One region of the Luteimonas sp. MC1572 genome, then DNA from elsewhere that is predicted to be linked to it. Evidence: predicted binding sites of a transcription regulator. Region 1 holds the regulator's gene; each other region holds the start of a gene.
The links. Region 1 encodes HrcA, which represses chaperone genes, less so after heat shock. Its sites were predicted from a motif close to TTNGCACTCNNNNNNNNNGAGTGCNAA; they were not measured.
Positions count from the first base shown of each region.

Region 2: rpoH (RNA polymerase sigma factor RpoH) is a predicted target of HrcA. The motif match lies at 1,680-1,706, and genes of this name have one in related genera.
Region 3: JGR64_RS02105 (co-chaperone GroES) is a predicted target of HrcA. The motif match lies at 3,687-3,713, and genes of this name have one in related genera.

Region 1 covers NZ_CP067112.1:1,577,109-1,583,368, forward strand. Annotated here, with positions in the region: gene dnaJ (molecular chaperone DnaJ) at 1-311, opposite strand, end outside; gene dnaK (molecular chaperone DnaK) at 426-2,384, opposite strand; gene grpE (nucleotide exchange factor GrpE) at 2,447-2,950, opposite strand; gene hrcA (heat-inducible transcriptional repressor HrcA) at 2,956-4,038, opposite strand; gene recN (DNA repair protein RecN) at 4,128-5,816, shown strand; gene fur (ferric iron uptake transcriptional regulator) at 5,826-6,230, opposite strand.
Region 2 covers NZ_CP067112.1:2,788,233-2,794,492, reverse strand. Annotated here, with positions in the region: gene JGR64_RS12785 (hypothetical protein) at 1-442, shown strand, start outside; gene JGR64_RS12780 (hypothetical protein) at 480-998, shown strand; gene JGR64_RS12775 (hypothetical protein) at 995-1,504, shown strand; gene rpoH (RNA polymerase sigma factor RpoH) at 1,717-2,592, shown strand; gene zupT (zinc transporter ZupT) at 2,667-3,473, opposite strand; gene JGR64_RS12760 (NYN domain-containing protein) at 3,596-4,456, shown strand; gene JGR64_RS12755 (primosomal protein N') at 4,496-6,260, opposite strand, start outside.
Region 3 covers NZ_CP067112.1:457,184-463,443, reverse strand. Annotated here, with positions in the region: gene JGR64_RS02115 (serine/threonine-protein kinase) at 1-1,581, shown strand, start outside; gene groL (chaperonin GroEL) at 1,651-3,291, opposite strand; gene JGR64_RS02105 (co-chaperone GroES) at 3,342-3,629, opposite strand; gene JGR64_RS02100 (acyloxyacyl hydrolase) at 3,834-4,343, opposite strand; gene JGR64_RS02095 (endonuclease) at 4,489-6,260, shown strand, end outside.

The DNA of each region.
Region 1 (6,260 bases):
CCGCCAAAAATATTGCCGAAGATGTCGCCGAAGATATCGCCCATGTCCGGCTGGCCGGGACCGGCGTTGCCGCCGCCCATGCCGTGTTCGAACGCGGCGTGGCCGTGCTGGTCGTACATGCGGCGCTTGCCACCGTCGGACAGTACCTCGTAGGCCTCCTTGCACTCCTTGAACGCAGCCTCGGACTCGTGGTTGCCGGGGTTGCGGTCAGGGTGGTGCTTCATCGCGCAGCGGCGATAGGCCTTTTTCAGTTCATCGTCGCCGGCGTTGCGGGCAACGCCGAGGACTTCGTAATAATCACGCTTGCTCATGGATCAGGGGCCATCTGTGTCGTCGGGCGACGCCCCCGCGAAACCGGGGGCGGAAACGACATCGGGAACCGCGGACTTGCCGCCACGGCTCCCGACGTCACGTACCGATGGCGGTCAGGCCTTGGTGTCGTCGTCCTTGACCTCGGTGAACTCGGCATCGACCACGTCGTCGCCGGGCGCGGGGCCACCGGCACCGCCACCCGCATCGCCACCACCCTGCTGGGCGGCCGCGGCGAACAGCGCCTGCGCGGCTTCCTCGAGCACCTTGGTCCTGGACTCGATCTGCACCTTGTCGTCGCCCTTCATCGCGGTCTCGACGTCGGCGATCGCGGCCTCCACGCGCCCGATCACGTCGCCCGGCACCTTGTCGCCGTTCTCCTTGATCGCCGTGCGCGTGCCGTGCACCAGCGCGTCGGCCTGGTTGCGGGCGCCGACCAGTTCGTGGAACTTCTTGTCGTCTTCGCGGTGCGCCTCGGCGTCGGCCACCATCCGCTGGATTTCCTCGTCCGAAAGACCCGAGCCCGCCTTGATCTCGACCTTCTGCTCCTTGTTGGTCTTCTTGTCCTTGGCGGTGACGTGCACGATGCCGTTGGCGTCGATGTCGAACGACACCTCGACCTGCGGCATGCCGCGCGGCGCGGCGTCGATGCCGGTGAGGTCGAACTTGGCCAGCGACTTGTTGTAGCGGGCCTGCTCGCGCTCGCCCTGCAGCACGTGCACCGTGACCGCGGACTGGTTGTCCTCGGCGGTGGAGAAGGTCTGCGAGGCCTTGGTGGGCACCGTGGTGTTCTTCTCGATGATCTTGGTGAACACGCCGCCCAGGGTCTCGATGCCGAGGCTCAGCGGGGTCACGTCGAGCAGCAGCACGTCCTTGACGTCGCCCGCCAGCACGCCGCCCTGCACCGCGGCGCCGATGGCGACCGCTTCGTCCGGGTTGACGTCCTTGCGCGGCTCCTTGCCGAAGAACTCGGCGACCGCCGCCTGCACCTTCGGCATGCGCGTCTGGCCACCGACCAGGATCACCTCGTTGACGTCGCTGGCGCGCAGGCCGGCGTCGTTGAGCGCGGTGCGGCAGGGCTCGATGGTCTTCTTGATCAGGTCCTCCACCAGCGCCTCGAGCTTGGCCCGGGTCAGCTTGATGTTGAGGTGCTTCGGGCCCGAGGCGTCGGCCGTCACGTACGGCAGGTTGACCTCGGTGTGCTGCGCGGTGGACAGCTCGATCTTGGCGCGCTCCGCCGCATCGCGCAGGCGCTGCAGGGCGAGCGGATCCTTGCGCAGGTCCATGCCCTGGTCCTTGTTGAACTCCTCGACCAGGTAATCGATGACGCGCTTGTCGAAGTCCTCGCCACCGAGGAAGGTGTCGCCGCTGGTGGCCAGCACCTCGAACTGCTTCTCGCCGTCGACTTCCGCGATCTCGATGATCGACATGTCGAAGGTGCCGCCGCCAAGGTCGTACACGGCGATCTTGCGGTCGCCGCCGTCCTTGTCCAGGCCATAGGCCAGCGCGGCCGCGGTCGGCTCGTTGATGATGCGCTTGACGTCGAGGCCGGCGATGCGGCCGGCGTCCTTGGTCGCCTGGCGCTGCGAGTCGTTGAAGTACGCCGGCACGGTGATCACGGCTTCCGTGACCTTCTCGCCCAGGTAGTCCTCGGCGGTCTTCTTCATCTTTTCCAGGATGCGCGCGGAGACTTCCTGCGCCGACAGCTTCTTGCCCTCGCTGGTCGCCACCCACGCGTCGCCGTTGTCATGCTGGGCGATGGCATATGGCACCAGGCCGATGTCCTTCTGCACCTCGGCGTCGGTGAACTTGCGGCCGATCAGGCGCTTCACCGCATAGAACGTGTTCTTGGGGTTGGTGACCGCCTGGCGCTTGGCCGAGGCGCCCACCAGCACTTCGCCGTCCTTGGTGTAGGCGACGACGGATGGCGTGGTGCGGTCGCCTTCGCTGTTTTCGATGACGCGGGCCTTGCCGCCGTCCATGATCGCCACGCACGAGTTGGTCGTGCCGAGGTCGATGCCGATGATCTTTGCCATGGGATGTTGCCTCTTGGAGGTTTGTCTGGGGGGCGGCAAAGCCGCCGATGACTGCTATCTGGGGACGCGGCCGGCGCCTTCAAGCGCCGGGCGGCGCGGATTCAGTCGTCGCGGGCCACGGCGACGAGCGCCGGGCGAAGGAGCTGCTCGTTGAGCTGGTAGCCCTTCTGGAACAGCTGGGCGACGGCGCCGGCGGGGACGCCCGCGGCGTCCACCACGCTCATCGCCTGGTGCTGGTCGGGGTTGAACGCATCACCTGGCGCCGGCGCGAGCTGGACCAGGCCCTGGCTGGCGGTGACGCGCAGGAGTTCACGCAGGGTCAGCTCCATGCCTGTCCGCATCGGATCGTCCGCCGCGCCCGCGAGCAGCGCCGCGTCGAGGCTGTCGAACACCGGCAGCAGGTCGCCGAGCAGCTGCTTGTTGGCGAACCGGCAGGCATTCTGCACATCGCGCTGCAGGCGCTTGCGCTGGTTTTCAAGCTCGGCGCGCTCCACCAGGGACTGCGCGCGCAGCTGTTCGAGCTCGCCGCGGAGGGCCTCGATCTCGTCGTGCGGAATGGTGTCGGCGGCCTCGATGGTGGCGTCGGGCGTGTGTTCGTTGGTCATCGCTCTCAGGGTCCGGGTGTGTCGCGGTCCGCACTCTGTGGGGATGGCGGCTCCGGATTCAAGGCATTGCCGAGCATTTCCGCGGTCGCCTGCACCACCGGGATCACCCGGTCGTAGGCCATCCGCGTCGGGCCGATGACCCCGAGCACGCCCAGTACGCGTCCCCCGGCCCCATACGGGGCGGTCACCAGCGACATGCCCGCCAGCGGCGCCAGCCCCGTCTCCTCGCCGATGAACACGCGCACGCCCGGCGCCTTCACCGTGCGTTCGAGCAACTGCAGGATTTCGCGCTTCTGGGCGAAGGCATCGAACAGCTCGCGCAGCCGTTCGACGTCGGCGAGGTCCTGCACCCCGAGCAGGCGCGCCTGCCCGGAGACCACCACGTCCTCGTCGCCCGGCACCAGCACCTGCTCGGCGATTTCGGTGGTGGCGCGCAGCAGGCCCTCCATTTCGCTGCGCGCGGCGCGCAGGTCGCTCACCAGGGTGGCGCGGATCTCGTGCAGCGGGCGGCCGGCGAAATTGGCATTGAGGTAGTTGGCCACCTGCTCGAGTTCGGCCGGGCCGTACGGGCGCCGGGTCAGCACGATGCGGTTCTGCACCTCGTGATCGGCGAAGACCACGATCGCCATCACCCGCTGGCCGTCCAGCGGCACGAAATCGATCTGCCGGAAGGCGAACTGGCCGCGCCCCGGCACGCTGACCACGCCCACGAACCGGGTCATCGCCGACACCAGCTCCGAGGCGCTGCCGAGCAGCGACTGCGTGCCGCCGCCGGTCGCGAGCTCGCCGCGCAGGCGCGCGAGCTCCGGCTCCTGCAGCGGGCTCAGCTGCAGCAGCGAGTCGACGAACACGCGATAGCCCTGCGGGGTGGGTACGCGCCCGGCCGAAGCGTGCGGCGCCGCCAGCAGGCCGACCTCCTCGAGGTCGGCGAGGATGTTGCGGATGGTCGCCGGGCTGACATCCAGCCCGGCGTGGCGGGCCAGGGTCTGCGAACCCACGGGCTCGCCATCGCGGATGTGGCGCGCGATCAGGGTGCGCAGCAGCTGGCGTGCGCGGGCGTCGAGGGGGTCATCGCGGCGTCGGGACATCCCGGGGGTATATGTCGCCGGGCTCCGAGTCGCAAGCGCTGCGACGCGGCGATGGCAGCCTGCGGCCCCTCGCGGCACAATCGCGTCCCATGCTCAAACGCCTCTCCATCAAGGATTTCGCCGTCGTCGCCGCCACCGAGCTCGAGTTCGGGGCCGGGCTGACCGTGGTCTCGGGCGAAACCGGCGCCGGCAAGTCGCTGCTGGTCGACGCGCTCGGCTTCCTGTCGGGCCAGCGCGCCGACAGTGGCATGGTGCGCCACGCGGCACAACGCGCCGAGCTCGACGCCGACTTCGACCTCGCCGGCTCAGCGGCCGCCCAGGCCTGGCTGCGCGAGCAGGAGTTCGATGACGGAGACGCCTGCCAGCTGCGCCGCACCCTGCGCGCCGATGGTGGGTCGCGGGCGTGGATCAACGGCCGCCCGGCCACGCTGTCGCAGCTGGCCGCACTGGCGGGTCATCTGGTCGAGATCCATGGCCAGCATGAGCACCAGGCGCTGCTGTCGCGCGGCAGCCAGCTCGCCCTGCTCGACGCGTTCGGCCGCCACGAAGCACTTCTTGCCGCGGTGGCCACGGCGGCGCGCGGCTGGTCCGCGCTGCTGCGCGAGCGCGAACAGCTGACCGCCGCCGGCGATGTCTCCGACCGCATCGACTGGCTGGGCCACCAGCTGGATGAACTCGAGCGCGAAGACCTGGATGCGGACGCCATCAGCGCGCTCGTCGCCGCGCATCGCCGCCAGGCGCATGCCACCACACTGGTCGACGCCTGCGACGTCGCCCTCGCCCGCCTCGGTGACGGCCACGGCGCGCTGCCCGCCGAACTGCACCAGCTGCGCGGCGGCCTGGCGCGGTTGCAGGACCACGAACCACGCCTGGGCGAGGTGCAGTCCATGCTGGAAGGCGCCGCCATCCAGCTCGACGAGGCAGCCGTCCTGCTCGATCGCATCCGCGCCGACCTCGATATCGACCCGGCGCAGCTCGAGGACCACGAGCGCCGCCTCGCGCGCCTGCACGACCTGGCGCGCAAGCATCGCGTGACGCCCGAAGGGCTCGCCGCGCAGCGCGACACGCTGGCCGCCGAACATGAGGCGCTGCACGCCTCGGCGCGGCGCCTCGGCAGCCTCGGTACCGAGATCGAGGCTGCCGCGGACGGCTGGCGCAAGGCCGCCGTGGCGCTGGGCAAGGCGCGCGCGCGCGCCGGCAAGGCGCTCGCCGCCTCCACCACCGGGCTGATCGGCGAGCTGGGCATGGGTGGCGGGCGGTTCGAAGTGGCACTGGAGCCCACCGCCGGCGACGCGCCGGATGCGCAGGGCGCCGAGCGCGTCGAGTTCCTGGTGTCGGCCAATGCCGGGCAGCCGCCGCGGCCGCTGCGCAAGGTCGCGTCCGGCGGCGAGCTGTCGCGCATTTCGCTGGCCATCGAAGTGGCCGCGCTGGGCCTCGACGCGGTGCAGACCATGGTCTTCGACGAGGTCGACTCCGGCATCGGCGGCGGCGTGGCCGAGATCGTCGGCCAGAAGCTGCGCGACCTCGGCAGCCGGCGGCAGGTGCTGTGCGTGACCCACCTTCCGCAGGTCGCGGCCCAGGGCCACGCGCACTACAGCGTCAGCAAGGCCGAACGCGGTGGCGTCACGCAGAGCGCGGTGCGCCTGCTCGACGACGGCGAACGCCAGGAGGAACTCGCGCGGATGCTGGGCGGGGTGGAGGTCAGCCGCGAGGCGCGTGCAGCCGCCAGGCGGCTGCTGCGCGACGCGGCGACAGGCGGCGTGGACGTCGCCGGCTGAAGCCCGCGGTCAGCGCTTCTTGCGCACGTACAGCACCAGCGAGTGCTCTTCGAGGATGTAGCCGTGCTGCGCGGCGATCTTGCTCTGCAGCTCCTCGATCTCGGGGCTTTCGAACTCGATGATGCGGCCGGTGTCGACGTCGACCATATGGTCGTGGTGGCCGCCGCGGTCGATCTCGTAGACCGCCGTGCCGCCTTCGAAATTGTGCTTCAGGACCAACCCTGCCGCCTCGAACTGGGTGAGCACCCGGTAGACGGTGGCCAGGCCGATCTCATCGCCGCCTTCAAGCAGGTGGCGATAGATGTCTTCGGCGGTCATGTGGTGGTGCGAGGTCTTCTGCTCGAGCAGCTGAAGGATGCGCATGCGGGGATGCGTGACCTTCAACCCGGCCTTGCGAAGCTCATGGGTTTCCATGCCTGTTCCGTTCATTGGCGATTGGGGTGC
Region 2 (6,260 bases), 1.2 Mb from region 1:
GGACGCCAGGGCCGCCAGCCAGCGGGCCCGGCATATCCGCCCCAGCGGTATCTGCGAGGCGCCGTTGCCGGTCTATGACGCCTATCTGCGCAAGTCGCCACAGGCGGTGACCAACACCGGCGACGAGACCGTGTTCGTCAACTGCGCGATGCCTGCCGATCCGGTGGGCGATCTCGGGTCGGCCTGGGTCGAGGTTCGTATCCAGTCCACGGTGGCGGCGAACACCTCGGTGACCTGCACCCTCGTCACCGGTAGCGCCGACGCGCCGGTCTACGACGCGTTCAGCCGCCCGCTGGCGCCCTACGGAAACAACTGGTTCACCTGGGCGGGCCTCGACAAGCTGAGCATCGATGGCCTCTTCGCGGTCATGTGCGCGCTGCCACCTGGCGTCCAGCTGACCGGCCTCTATGCCAAGGAAAGCGACAGCGCCGGCGGCATCTGACGCAGCCGCACCCATACCCGTACCCCGGAGCCAACCCATGATTCCAACCTGCATCCCGCGCACCATCGCCGCGGCCAGTTTCTTCGTACTCGCGTCCGCGGTCCTGCATTCCCCGCACGCCGACGCTGCCTCCATGCGGACGATCAGCGTCTCGGCCACCGGCGTCTGCGACGCGCCGCTGCCGGTCTACAACGTGCACCTGCGACGTCGCCCGGTCGCCCTGCAGAACGAGAGTGACCAGTCGGTGTTCGTGTCCTGCACGCTGCCCACGGATGTCATGGGCGACAGCAACTCCGGATCGGTGGTGGTCGGCTTCAAGAGCTTCGCCGGAGCGGCCACCGTGAGCTGCACGATGGTGTCCGGAACCAGCGGTGCCCAGGTCTTCTACGTGCCGAGGGACCAGGCGATCGCGGCCAACGGCCGCGCCGGCATCACCTGGCTGCAGGTCAACAAGTGGAGCAATTCCGGCACTTATGCCTTCAGCTGCAACCTGCCCGCGGGGGTGGCGATGGAAACCATCACCTACACCCAGACCGACAGCGGGGGCCGGGTATGAGCCGCCGCCTGCCGGCGGGTGCAGCCATCGCGCTGGCGCTCGCCGCTGTCCTGCACGTTCCGGAAGCCAGGGCCGCCACCGAGCGCGTCCAGCGGGTGAGCGCCACCGCCGCGTGCGAGGCGCCGCTGCCGGTCTTCGACGCCACCCTGCGCAAGCGCCCGATCGGCATCGGCAACGAAGGCACCACGTCGATCTTCGTTTCCTGCTCGCTGCCGGCGGATTCCGCGGCGCCACCCGGTGGCGCCACGGTCAGCGTGCGCCTCGCCATGCGCGGCAGCGGCCCGGCGACCACGGTGAACTGCCAGCTGGTGACAGGCACGCCCGACAACCTGTCCTACACCGCCGGCAGTGCCGTCGTCCCGAGCGCCGGCACGGCGTGGCTCACCTGGAACGGCGTCCACAAGGGCGCGGCCAACGGCACGCTGAACTTCAGCTGCAACGTGCCGCCCCTGATCGACCTCGGCACGATCCTGTACAGGGAAACGGATCCCGGCGACCAGCTCTGAGGTTTCCCGCCGCCACACGGGTGGCGGCGGGCGTCTGTGCCGCCGCGCCGGATCCTCTCTCCCTACCGGCGCGCGGCATCGGCGACCCAGGTGAATGGCCTCTTCGATAGCAATAATCGATCGGTCTGGATTGATTTTTGATCATGAATGGAATACTAAGGAACTCTTCCGGTCTTTAGCAGTCCCATGGAGCCACTGCTAAGATCACGGCCATGACTGCAACCACCGCGACCGCTCTTGTCTCCAACAGCCTCCCGATCCCCAGCGCGCTGGGCTCGCTCGAGGCCTACATCGGCGCCGTCCACCAGATCCCCGTCCTCACGGTCGAGGACGAGCAGGCGCTGGCCCACCGTTTCCGCGATGGCGAAGACCTCGATGCCGCCCGCGAGCTGGTGCACTCGCACCTGCGCTTCGTGGTGCACGTGGCGCGTGGCTACAACGGCTACGGCCTGCCGCTCGGCGACCTGATCCAGGAGGGCAACATCGGCCTGATGAAGGCGGTGAAGCGCTTCGACCCCACGGTCGGCGTTCGCCTGGTGTCGTTCGCGGTGCACTGGATCCGTGCCGAGATGCACGAGTACATCATCAAGAACTGGCGCATCGTCAAGGTCGCCACCACCAAGGCGCAGCGCAAGCTGTTCTTCAACCTGCGCAAGAGCAAGAAGCGCCTGGGCTGGTTGAACGCCGAGGAAGTGCGCGTCGTGGCCGCCGACCTCAACGTTTCCGAGCGCGAGGTGCTGGAGATGGAGTCGCGCCTGTCGGGCCGCGACGTCGCCTTCGATGCACCGTCCGATGACGATGACGACCACGCGCCGCCGTCGCCGGCCGCCTACCTCACCGCGCGCGAGGATGATCCGTCGCAGGCGTACGAGCGCCAGGACAGCGAGGACAACCAGCTCGCCCTGCTGCGCGAGGGCCTGGGCCGGCTGGACGCGCGCTCGCGCGACATCATCAAGCGCCGCTGGCTGGATGACGACAGCAAGGTGACCCTGCAGGAACTGGCCGACCAGTACGGCGTGTCCGCCGAACGCATCCGCCAGGTCGAAGCCAACGCGCTGAAGAAGATGAAGGCGCTGTTCGCGGCCTGAGTGCAGTGCCCCGCAACTGGAAAGCCCGGCTCAGGCCGGGCTTTTTCGTTTCTGCCGGCGTTGTGGCGACGCGCTCACCACTTGAACAGCACCAGGCTCAGCGCCAGCACCGCCATGCCCGAGACCAGCCCGTACACGGTCTCGTGGCCCTTGGAATAACGCTTGGCCGCCGGAAGCAGCTCGTCCAGCGCAAGGAACACCATGACGCCCGCGATGATCCCGAACACGCTGCCGAACACCGCGTCCGACAGCCAGGGCCGCAGCAGGGCATAGCCGACGATCGCACCGACCGGTTCCGCCAGGCCGGATATCAGGCAGGCACCGAAGGCGTAGGCCTTGTTGTTGGTGGCGAAGTACACCGGCACCGCGATCGCGATGCCCTCGGGGATGTTGTGGATGGCGATCGCGAACGCCAGCGGCAGGCCGACGCCCGGGTTCTCGAGCGTGGCGAAGAACGTCGCCAGGCCCTCGGGAAAGTTGTGCGCGGTGATCGCAAGCGCGGTCAGCAGGCCGACGCGCTTGATGTAGGCGGCGTTGTGTTCGCGGAAGAACGGGTCGTCGACCTCGAGCCGCTCATGCGGGTTGGGCACCAGGTGGTCGACCAGCATGATCAGGCCGACGCCTGCGAGGAACGCGAAGGTGCCGTAGGAGAAGCCCAGGCGGGGACCGTAGCCCTGGCTGAAGGACCACACCGACTTGTTGAGGATCTCGGACAGCGAGACGAAGACCATCGCACCGCCGGCGAAGGCCAGCCCGAACGCCAGCAGCCGTGCGTTGGGCTTCTTCTGCGCGAACACGAACAGGCTGCCCAGTCCGGTCGCAAGTCCTGCACCCGTGGTGACCGCCAGCGCGATGAGCAGGTTGGCGGTGGGGATTTCCATGGGCGCTGGATCCTGGGCGGTCGCGCCATCCTAGCCGAAGCCCCCGGGCGCGGATACGCGGGCATCGCGGCGTGTCGGGCATCATGCGTCATCGCGCCGGGCGCGCCCGAGGAACAACCGACATGGCCGAACACGAGAAGCGCATCGCGGTGCTGATCGACGCCGACAACGCGCCGGCGGCGAAGATCGACGCCATCCTTGCCGAGGTCGCGCGCCACGGCGTGGCCAACGTGCGCCGCGCCTATGGCAACTGGAAGAGCCAGCACCTCGTTAGCTGGGAGAAGTGCCTGCACACCTACGCGATCCGCCCGATCCAGCAGTTCGCCTACACCACCGGCAAGAATGCCTCGGACATGGCGATGGTGATCGACGCCATGGACCTGCTGTACGCCGGCAACCTCGACGGGTTCGCGATCGTGTCGTCGGATGCCGACTTCACCCCGCTGGTGATGCGCCTGCGCAACGACGGCGTGGCGGTGTACGGTTTCGGCCAGGAGAAGACACCGGAGCCGTTCGTGAAGGCGTGCTCGACGTTCCTCTACCTGGAAAAACTGGGCACGCCGGATCCGGCCGAAGAGGCGGCGGCGCCGACGCGCGCGCGCAGCCAGGCCGAGCTGCAGGCCGACCAGGCGCTGGTACGCACGCTGCGCGCCTCGGTGGATGCCACCCAGGGCGAGGACGGCTGGTCGCGGCTGGGCGCGGTGGGCAGCCACATCAGCAACCAGGGTTCGTTCGATTCGCGCAACTTCGGCTACCGCAAGCTCAGCGACCTGATCGAGGCGACCGGGCTGTTCGAGGTCCGCCGCCATGGCCTGAACATCGAACTGCGCGGGCGTGGCAAGGGCGTCACCGCGGCCGGTGGCCAGGCGCGCAGTGCGCCGGTGGCGAAGGTGGCGAAGGCGGGCAAGGCCGCCAAGGCCCCGGCCAGGACCGCCAAGGCGGCGCACGGCGGCGCGGCTGCGAAGACCGACAAGCCGCGGTAAATACGCGCGGTCGGACGAGGGCGCGGGTCGCCGCGGCGGTCAGTACAGGTCGACCGGATCCACGTCCAGCGACCACCGCACGCGGCGCGCTTCGGGCAGCGCATGCAAGGCGGCCACGCCGCGATCCAGGAGCTGCTGCAGCGCGCCGCGTGACGGCGACGACAGCAGCAGCTGCGCGCGCTGCATGCCGGCGCGACGGGGCATCGGCGCGGGCATCGGGCCGAGCAGGGCGATGCGGTTGTCATCGCCGGCGGCATCGGCCAACAGCGTGCGTGCGGCTTCGAGGAACGCGGACGGCGCGGCGATGTGGGCCGCCTCGGCGCGCAGCAGCGCGAGGTGCGTCGATGGCGGGAAGTCCGCCGCCTCGCGCTGGCCAAGCTCGGCGTCGGCGAATGCACGGTAGCCGCCATGCACCAGCACCTGCAGCAGCGGGTGCTCGGGATGATGCGTCTGCAGCAGCACTTCGCCGGCGCGCTGCGCACGCCCGGCGCGGCCGGACACCTGCACCAGCAGCTGGGCGAGCTTCTCGCTGGCGCGGAAGTCGGCCGAGAACAGGCCTTCGTCGATGCCGACCACGCACACCAGGGTGAGGTGCGGCAGGTCGTGGCCCTTGGCCAGCATCTGCGTGCCCACCAGTACGCCCGGCGTGTCGCCCAGCTTCGCGAGCTGCTGCTCCAGGCCGTCGCGGCGGCGGGTGCTGGCGCTGTCGATGCGCAGCACCGGCACATCGGCGAAGCGCTCGGCCAGCAGCTCCTCGATGCGCTCGGTGCCCACGCCCTGCGGCTGCAGCGCCAGTCCGGCGCAGTCCGGGCAGGCGAGCGGCACCGGCTGGCGCGCGCCGCAGTGGTGGCACTGCAGGCGCCGGCCGGCGCCGTGCACGGTCATCGCGCTGCCATGCTCGGGCGTGCTGCAGCGGCGGCAGCGCGCGCTCCAGCCGCAGTCGTGGCACAGCAGCACCGGTGCGTAGCCGCGGCGGTTCTTGAACACCAGCACCTGGCCGCCGGCATCCAGCGCAGTGCGCGCGGCCTGCAGCAGCTCCTCGGACAGGCCCGCCAGCAGCGGCCGCTTGCGGACATCGAGCACGCGCACCCGCGGCGGGCGCGCATCACCGGCGCGGCTGGTCAGGCGCAGGTGCGCGTAGCGGCCGGCACGCACGTTGTGCAGGGTTTCCAGCGACGGCGTGGCGCTGCCCAGCAGCACCGGCACGTCGAGCGCCTTGCCGCGCACCAGGGCGAAATCGCGCGCGTGGTAGCGGATGCCGTCCTGCTGCTTGTAGCTGCCGTCGTGTTCTTCGTCGACCACGATCAGGCCGGCCTCGGGCAGCGGCACGAACACCGCCGAGCGCGTGCCCACGATCACCCGCGCCTCGCCGCGCCAGGCGGCGGCCCAGGTGCGCGCGCGCTCGCCGTCGGACAGGCCGGAGTGCAGGGCGTGCACGGGCACGCCGAGCCGGGCGCGGAAGCGCGCCAGCATCTGCGGCGTCAGGCCGATCTCGGGCACCAGCACCAGCGCCTGCCGGCCCTGCGCCAGGCAGCGTTCGGCGATCGCCTGCAGGTAGACCTCGGTCTTGCCGCTGCCGGTGATGCCCTCCAGCAGCACCGGCACGAAGCCGTCGGCCTCGCGCAGGGTGTCCAGCGCCGCGGCCTGCTCGGGGTTGGGCGTGTGCGCGGCGATCGCCACCGGGGCCTGGCTGGCGGCCGCCACCGCTACGCGTTCGGCCAGCCCGCGTTTTTCCAGGCTGCGTGCCGCCGGGCGCCAGCCGTCCACGGCATCGTCGAGCAGGTCCTCGGCGACGGGCCCGCTG
Region 3 (6,260 bases), 1.1 Mb from region 1:
GGCCTTGGCTACCGGGTTCGGAAGTTCGTGGCGCGCAATGCGCTTGGGGTGGCGGCTGGCGTGTTGCTGGCGGCCAGTCTGGCGGGCGGCATCGGGGCCACCCTGTGGCAGGCCAGCGTGGCAAGGAACGAAGCGGCGAACGCACGGGTGCAGGCGCAGCGCGCGATCCTCGTCCGCGATTTCCTGCAGCGCGTGTTCGCGTCGACCGAGCCGGCCAACGGCCGCGTACCGGATGCGCTGGAACTTCTGGGCGAAGGCGCGCAACGCGCGCGCTCTGAGGTCCTTGCGGATGATCCGCTCGCCGCGGCGGACATCCTGATGCTCACGGGCAGGGCGCGACTGGAGCTGGACCACGTCGATGAAGCACGCACCGACCTGGAGCAGGCCCGCGACCTGTTCGCGGTCCACGCCCCCGACGCGCACGCGGAACGCGCCCGCGTCGAGAGCGATCTCAGCCGTCTGATGCGCGATCGCGGCGAAGTCGATGCCGCGCTCGCGCACGCGCGCGCGGGCGTGGCGTTCGCGGAGCTGGCACTTGCGGGCGCAAATGATCCACGGCCGCTCCTCGAGGCGAAGACCACGCTCGCCATGGGCCTGTTCAGCAGCGACCCCCACGCCGCCAAGGTGATGTTCGAGGAGGTGCTGGAGGCCCTGCTGCAGCACGGACTGCAGGACACCGAGCTGCACCTCACCGCGCTCGGCGGCCTGGGCACTGCGATGAATGCAACGGATCCGGACGACACCGCGCGGATCGTCGCGCTCGCGGAGGAGGAAATCCGGCTGTCGCGATTGCTCGACGGCACCGACAGCGGCTGGCACGCCAGCGCACTTGCCAACCAGGTGCCCAGCTTCAGCCGGGCAGGCGACCATGCCCGTGCCGAGCAGATCGCGTTCGAAGCCGCCGCCATCGCCGACCGCATCTACACCAGGCCGCACTCGACCAGATCATCCGTGCATTGCCAGCTGGCCGCCTTCCTGCAGTGGCGCGGACGTCACGCCGAGGCACTCGAGCACTACGCGATCGCCAACGAGATCAACACGGCGCTCGAACGCAGCGACCTCCACGTCGAGGCCTGCTTCCGCTACAGCGGCTACGTGCGAGCCGCGCTGGGTGACCACGGTGCCGCCCTTGTCGACCTGGAGCGCAGTTGGCAGATCCTTGGCCAGCACGATTACCGGGCGTCAGCGACCGGATACGGCAGCTGCGGAGTACGCGCGAGCGTCCAGCTCCGGCTGGGTGACCTCGGCGGCGCGGCGCGGACGCTTGCCGGGTGTCCAATGGCAGACGGTGAGCCGCCGCAGATGATGCACACCCAGGCACACGCGGAGCTGCACCTGGTGCGGGGCGAGCTGGCGGAGGCGGCGAAGCTTGCCGCGGAAATGCGCGGCACGAGACCTCCGGAGACCGGCGACCGCTACTGGATGCGGCCGTGGATGCTGTCGCTGTTGCTGGCCCACCGGCAGGGGCAGCATGAAGTCCTGGCCACCCTGGAATCCGGCCTCGCGGCACATGCTGCGGCGGAGCCCCTGGCGCGTTGCCTGGCGCGCCCCAGCGAAGCGCACTGCCTGGCGCTCCCCTGACCCGGGCAAAGAAAAACCCCGCCTCGCGGCGGGGTTTTTCGTGGTGCGGTGTGACAACTGGAGACTGGCTTAGAAGCCCATGCCGCCCATGCCGCCCATGTCGCCGCCGCCCTGCATGGCCGGCTCGTCCTTCTTCGGAAGCTCGGCCACCATCGCTTCGGTGGTGATCATCAGGCCGGCGATCGAGGCCGCGTTCTGCAGTGCCGAACGGGTGACCTTGGTCGGGTCCAGGATGCCGAACGCGATCATGTCGCCGTACTCGCCGGTCTGGGCGTTGTAGCCGTAGTTGCCGCTGCCGTCCTTGACCTTGTTCAGCACCACGCTCGGCTCTTCACCGCAGTTGGTGACGATCTCGCGCAGCGGGGCTTCCATGGCGCGCAGGGCGATCACGATGCCGTGGTTCTGGTCTTCGTTGGCACCCTTGAGCTGGCCGATGGCCTGCAGCGCGCGCACCAGCGCAACGCCGCCGCCCGGGACCACGCCTTCTTCCACCGCAGCGCGCGTGGCGTGCAGGGCGTCTTCGACGCGGGCCTTCTTTTCCTTCATCTCGATCTCGGTCGAGGCACCGACCTTGATCACCGCCACGCCGCCGGCGAGCTTGGCAACGCGCTCCTGCAGCTTTTCCTTGTCGTAGTCGGAGGACGTGTCCTCGATCTGCGCCTTGATCTGCTTGATGCGGCCTTCGATGCCCGAGCTCTCGCCCGCGCCGTCGATGATCGTGGTGTTTTCCTTGGAGACCTGGATCTTCTTCGCGCGGCCGAGGTCCTTGATGGTCGCCTTCTCGAGCGACAGGCCGACTTCTTCGGAGATCACGGTGCCGCCGGTGAGGATGGCCATGTCTTCCAGCATCGCCTTGCGACGGTCGCCGAAGCCCGGCGCCTTGACGGCGACGACCTTGACGATGCCGCGGATGGTGTTGACGACCAGCGTGGCCAGGGCCTCGCCTTCGACTTCCTCGGCGACGATCAGCAGCGGCTTGCCCGACTTGGCGACGCCTTCCAGGACCGGGAGCAGGTCACGGACGTTGGAGATCTTCTTGTCGTGCAGCAGGATGAACGGGTCATCCAGGTCCGCCGACATCGACTGCTGGTTGTTGATGAAGTACGGCGACAGGTAGCCGCGGTCGAACTGCATGCCCTCGACGACGTCGAGTTCGTTGTCCAGGCCCGAGCCTTCTTCAACGGTGATCACGCCTTCCTTGCCGACCTTCTTCATCGCGTCGGCGATGATCGTGCCGATCGACTCGTCCGAGTTGGCCGAGATCGTGCCGACCTGGGCGATCGCCTTGTCGTCGGCGGTGGGCTTGGACATGGCCTTCAGCTCGGCGACGGCGGCCTTGACGGCCTGGTCGATGCCGCGCTTGAGGTCCATCGGGTTCATGCCGGCGGCGACCGCCTTGGAACCCTCGCGGATCAGCGCCTGCGCCAGCACGGTGGCGGTGGTGGTGCCGTCACCGGCGTTGTCGGAGGTCTTGGACGCGACTTCCTTCACCATCTGCGCGCCCATGTTCTCGAACTTGTCGGCGAGCTCGATCTCCTTCGCGACGGACACGCCGTCCTTGGTGATCGTGGGGGCGCCGTAGCTCTTCTCGAGCACGACGTTGCGGCCCTTCGGGCCGAGGGTCGCCTTGACGGCATTGGCGAGAATGTTGACGCCGCGCACCATCTTTGCGCGCGCGTCCTCACCGAAACGGATTTCCTTGGCGGACATTGGAATTACCTCGAATTGGGATCAGGGGTGGAAGAAGTGGGGCGCGGGGCTCAGCCGAGGACGGCGAGGATGTCGTCTTCGCGCACGATCTTGTATTCGACGCCTTCCAGCTTGTAGGCGGAGCCGGAGTACTGGCCGTAGATGACCTTGTCGCCGACCTTGACCTTCGGCGCGCGCACGGTGCCGTTGTCGAGCGCCTTGCCCTCGCCGACCGCGACCACTTCGCCCTTGGTGGGCTTTTCCTTGGCGTTGTCCGGGATCAGGATGCCGCCGGCGGAGACTTCGTCGGCTTCGATGGGCTTGACGACCACGCGGTCGTAGAGCGGCTTCAGGTTCATGGCAATCCTCACAAGTTATTGATTGGGTTGAAGAAACGGGGGTATCGGGCGCGAATTCTAGCAGTCGGCCATGCCGAGTGCCAAAACCCGGGCCACGAAAACCCGGCAATGCCGGGATGCACGGAAGATGGGGCGGGGCGGGCCGGGATCAAGGCCCCGGCGGAACAAGGATGTGCGCCGGGCGGAACGCGCCCGGCGGGTGCGCTAGAAGCGCCAGCCGGCCACGAGCATGGTCTCGCCGTCATTGGGCGAGTTCAGGCTGGCATTGGAGATGTGGCGCACCAGCAGCGAGAACCGCTCCCAGCGCCAGCCGCCGGTGGTGATGAACTGCACGTCGCCCGACAGGGCGTCGGTCTCGCCCGCCTGACCGCCCACGCCGGCGCCCAGCGTCAGGCCGTTGTCGGTGCGCTCGTAGCGCAGGCCGACATGGCCCACCACCACGCTGTCGCCCAGGTCACGGCCCACCACGTCGCCGCGTCCGTCGACGTAGACAACGCCTGCATCTGCGCGCAGCACGGCGTTGTGCATCTGCATGAGCTCCGGCAGCCAGGCCACCGATGCGACCGGCGTGAACTCGCGGTCGGTGGTGTTGGACGCGCCGAGCGCGATCTCGATATCCGCCGCCTCGCGCGCGGCGACGGGCCCGGCGGCAAGGCCCAGGAGAACGACGACCAGGCCCGCAAGGGCCCTGGAGCTGTGGATCGGAGAGAACATCGATTCGGCGTGAATGCGGGGGAGTCATCACGATACGTGGACGGCGTCACGCCGGCGTGCAGGCAAATGGAAAGCTGCGTGCGCTTGCTATGGCAACCGTCATATGGGCGGGGTACGCTCGCCCGCTTTCACAGGGGAGTCACCTATGCGTCGTTCCACACTATCGGTCCGCTGCGCGATCGCGCTGGCCGCGTTCGCAGCACTTCCGGCTCACGCTGACGTCTTCGTCAACGAGATCCACTACGACAACGCCGGCACCGACGTGGGCGAGGCGATCGAGATCGTCGCCAGCGCGGGCGAAAGCCTGAGCGGCTACCAGGTCGTGCTCTACAACGGCAGCAACAACGCCAGCTATTCCACCACCGCGGTGCCCGCGGGCAACGTGGTCGCGTGCGGCGGCCAGGTGCGGCTGGCCACCATCAACTATCCGCTGGACGGCCTGCAGAACGGCTCGCCGGACGGCATCGCCCTGATCGACCCGCAGGGCAACGTGGTCCAGTTCCTGAGCTACGAAGGCGCGATGACCGCCAGCAACGGTCCGGCCGCGGGCTTGACCAGCACCGACATCGGTGTCTTCGAGTCCAACATGGCGCCGGTCGGCACGTCGCTGCAGCTGGGCGGCACCGGCAACACCTACGCCAGCTTCAGCTGGGCGGACTCGGCCACCCAGACCTTCGGCACCTGCAACAACAACCAGTCCTTCGGCGAGGCCGGCAACGCCGCGCCGCGCGTCACCACCACGTTCCCGGCCAACGGCGGCACCGACTTCCCGTACGCCGCGGACCTGAGCGTGACCTTCAGCGAGCCGGTGGTCGCCCAGCCCGGCGCGTTCGTGCTGGCCTGCGACGGCCTGCGCCGCCAGCGCCTCGACCTCGACCATGTCGCCCAGGCGACCACCTTCGCCCTCACCCCGGCCAAGCCGCTGGTGCCTGGCCAGGCGTGCTCGCTGCTGGTTGACGCGACGCACATCGCCGACCTCGACGGCGCTGCGCTTGAAGCCGACACCGACGTGGCGTTCAAGGTGAAGCTCCCGCTCGGCGGCGGCAACGGCGGTGCGGGCTACTACGGCCTGGTGAACACCTCCAGCCCCGGCCAGCTGCGCTGCTCGCTGCACGAAACCATCAACGGCCACGTGGCCTATCCGTACAGCGGCAGCGGCACCAGCACCTGGACGATCCTCGAGATCGCCGACGAAGACCCGAACGACGCCGGCAAGATCCTCGACGTGTACCGCAACCGCAGCTACACCAAGGGCACCGACCGCGCCGGCAGCGGCGGCAGCAACAAGTACAACCGCGAACACACCTGGCCGAACTCGCTCGGCTTCCCCAGCACCACCGGCAACAAGGGCTTCCCCAACGCCCCGTACACCGATGCGCACATGCTTTACCTGAGCGACGAGCTCTACAACTCCAATCGCGGCAACATGCCCTTCGACAACTGCACGCAGGCGTCCGGCTGCACCGAGCGCGTCACCGAGGCCAACAACGGCCGTGGCGGCGGCAGCGGCACGTATCCCGGCAACTCGAACTGGTTCAAGGGACCGAACGGCAACCAGGGTTCGTTCGAAGCCTGGGGCGCGCGCAAGGGCGACATGGCACGTGCGGTGCTGTACATGGCGATCCGCTACGAAGGCGGCGTGCACCCGACCAACGGCCAGGCCGAGCCCGACCTCGAGCTCACCAACAACCGCAGCCTGATCGTGGGCACGTCGTCGTCGCCGGCCTACATGGGCATGTTGTCCACCCTGCTCGACTGGCACGCCGGCGATCCGCCGGATGACGCCGAGCGCGCGCGCAACGAAGTGGTGGCCGCGTACCAGGGCAACCGCAACCCGTTCATCGACCATCCGGAGTGGGCGAGCAACGCGTTGTTCACCTCCACCACGCCGACGGTCTGCGAACTCGGCACGCCCGG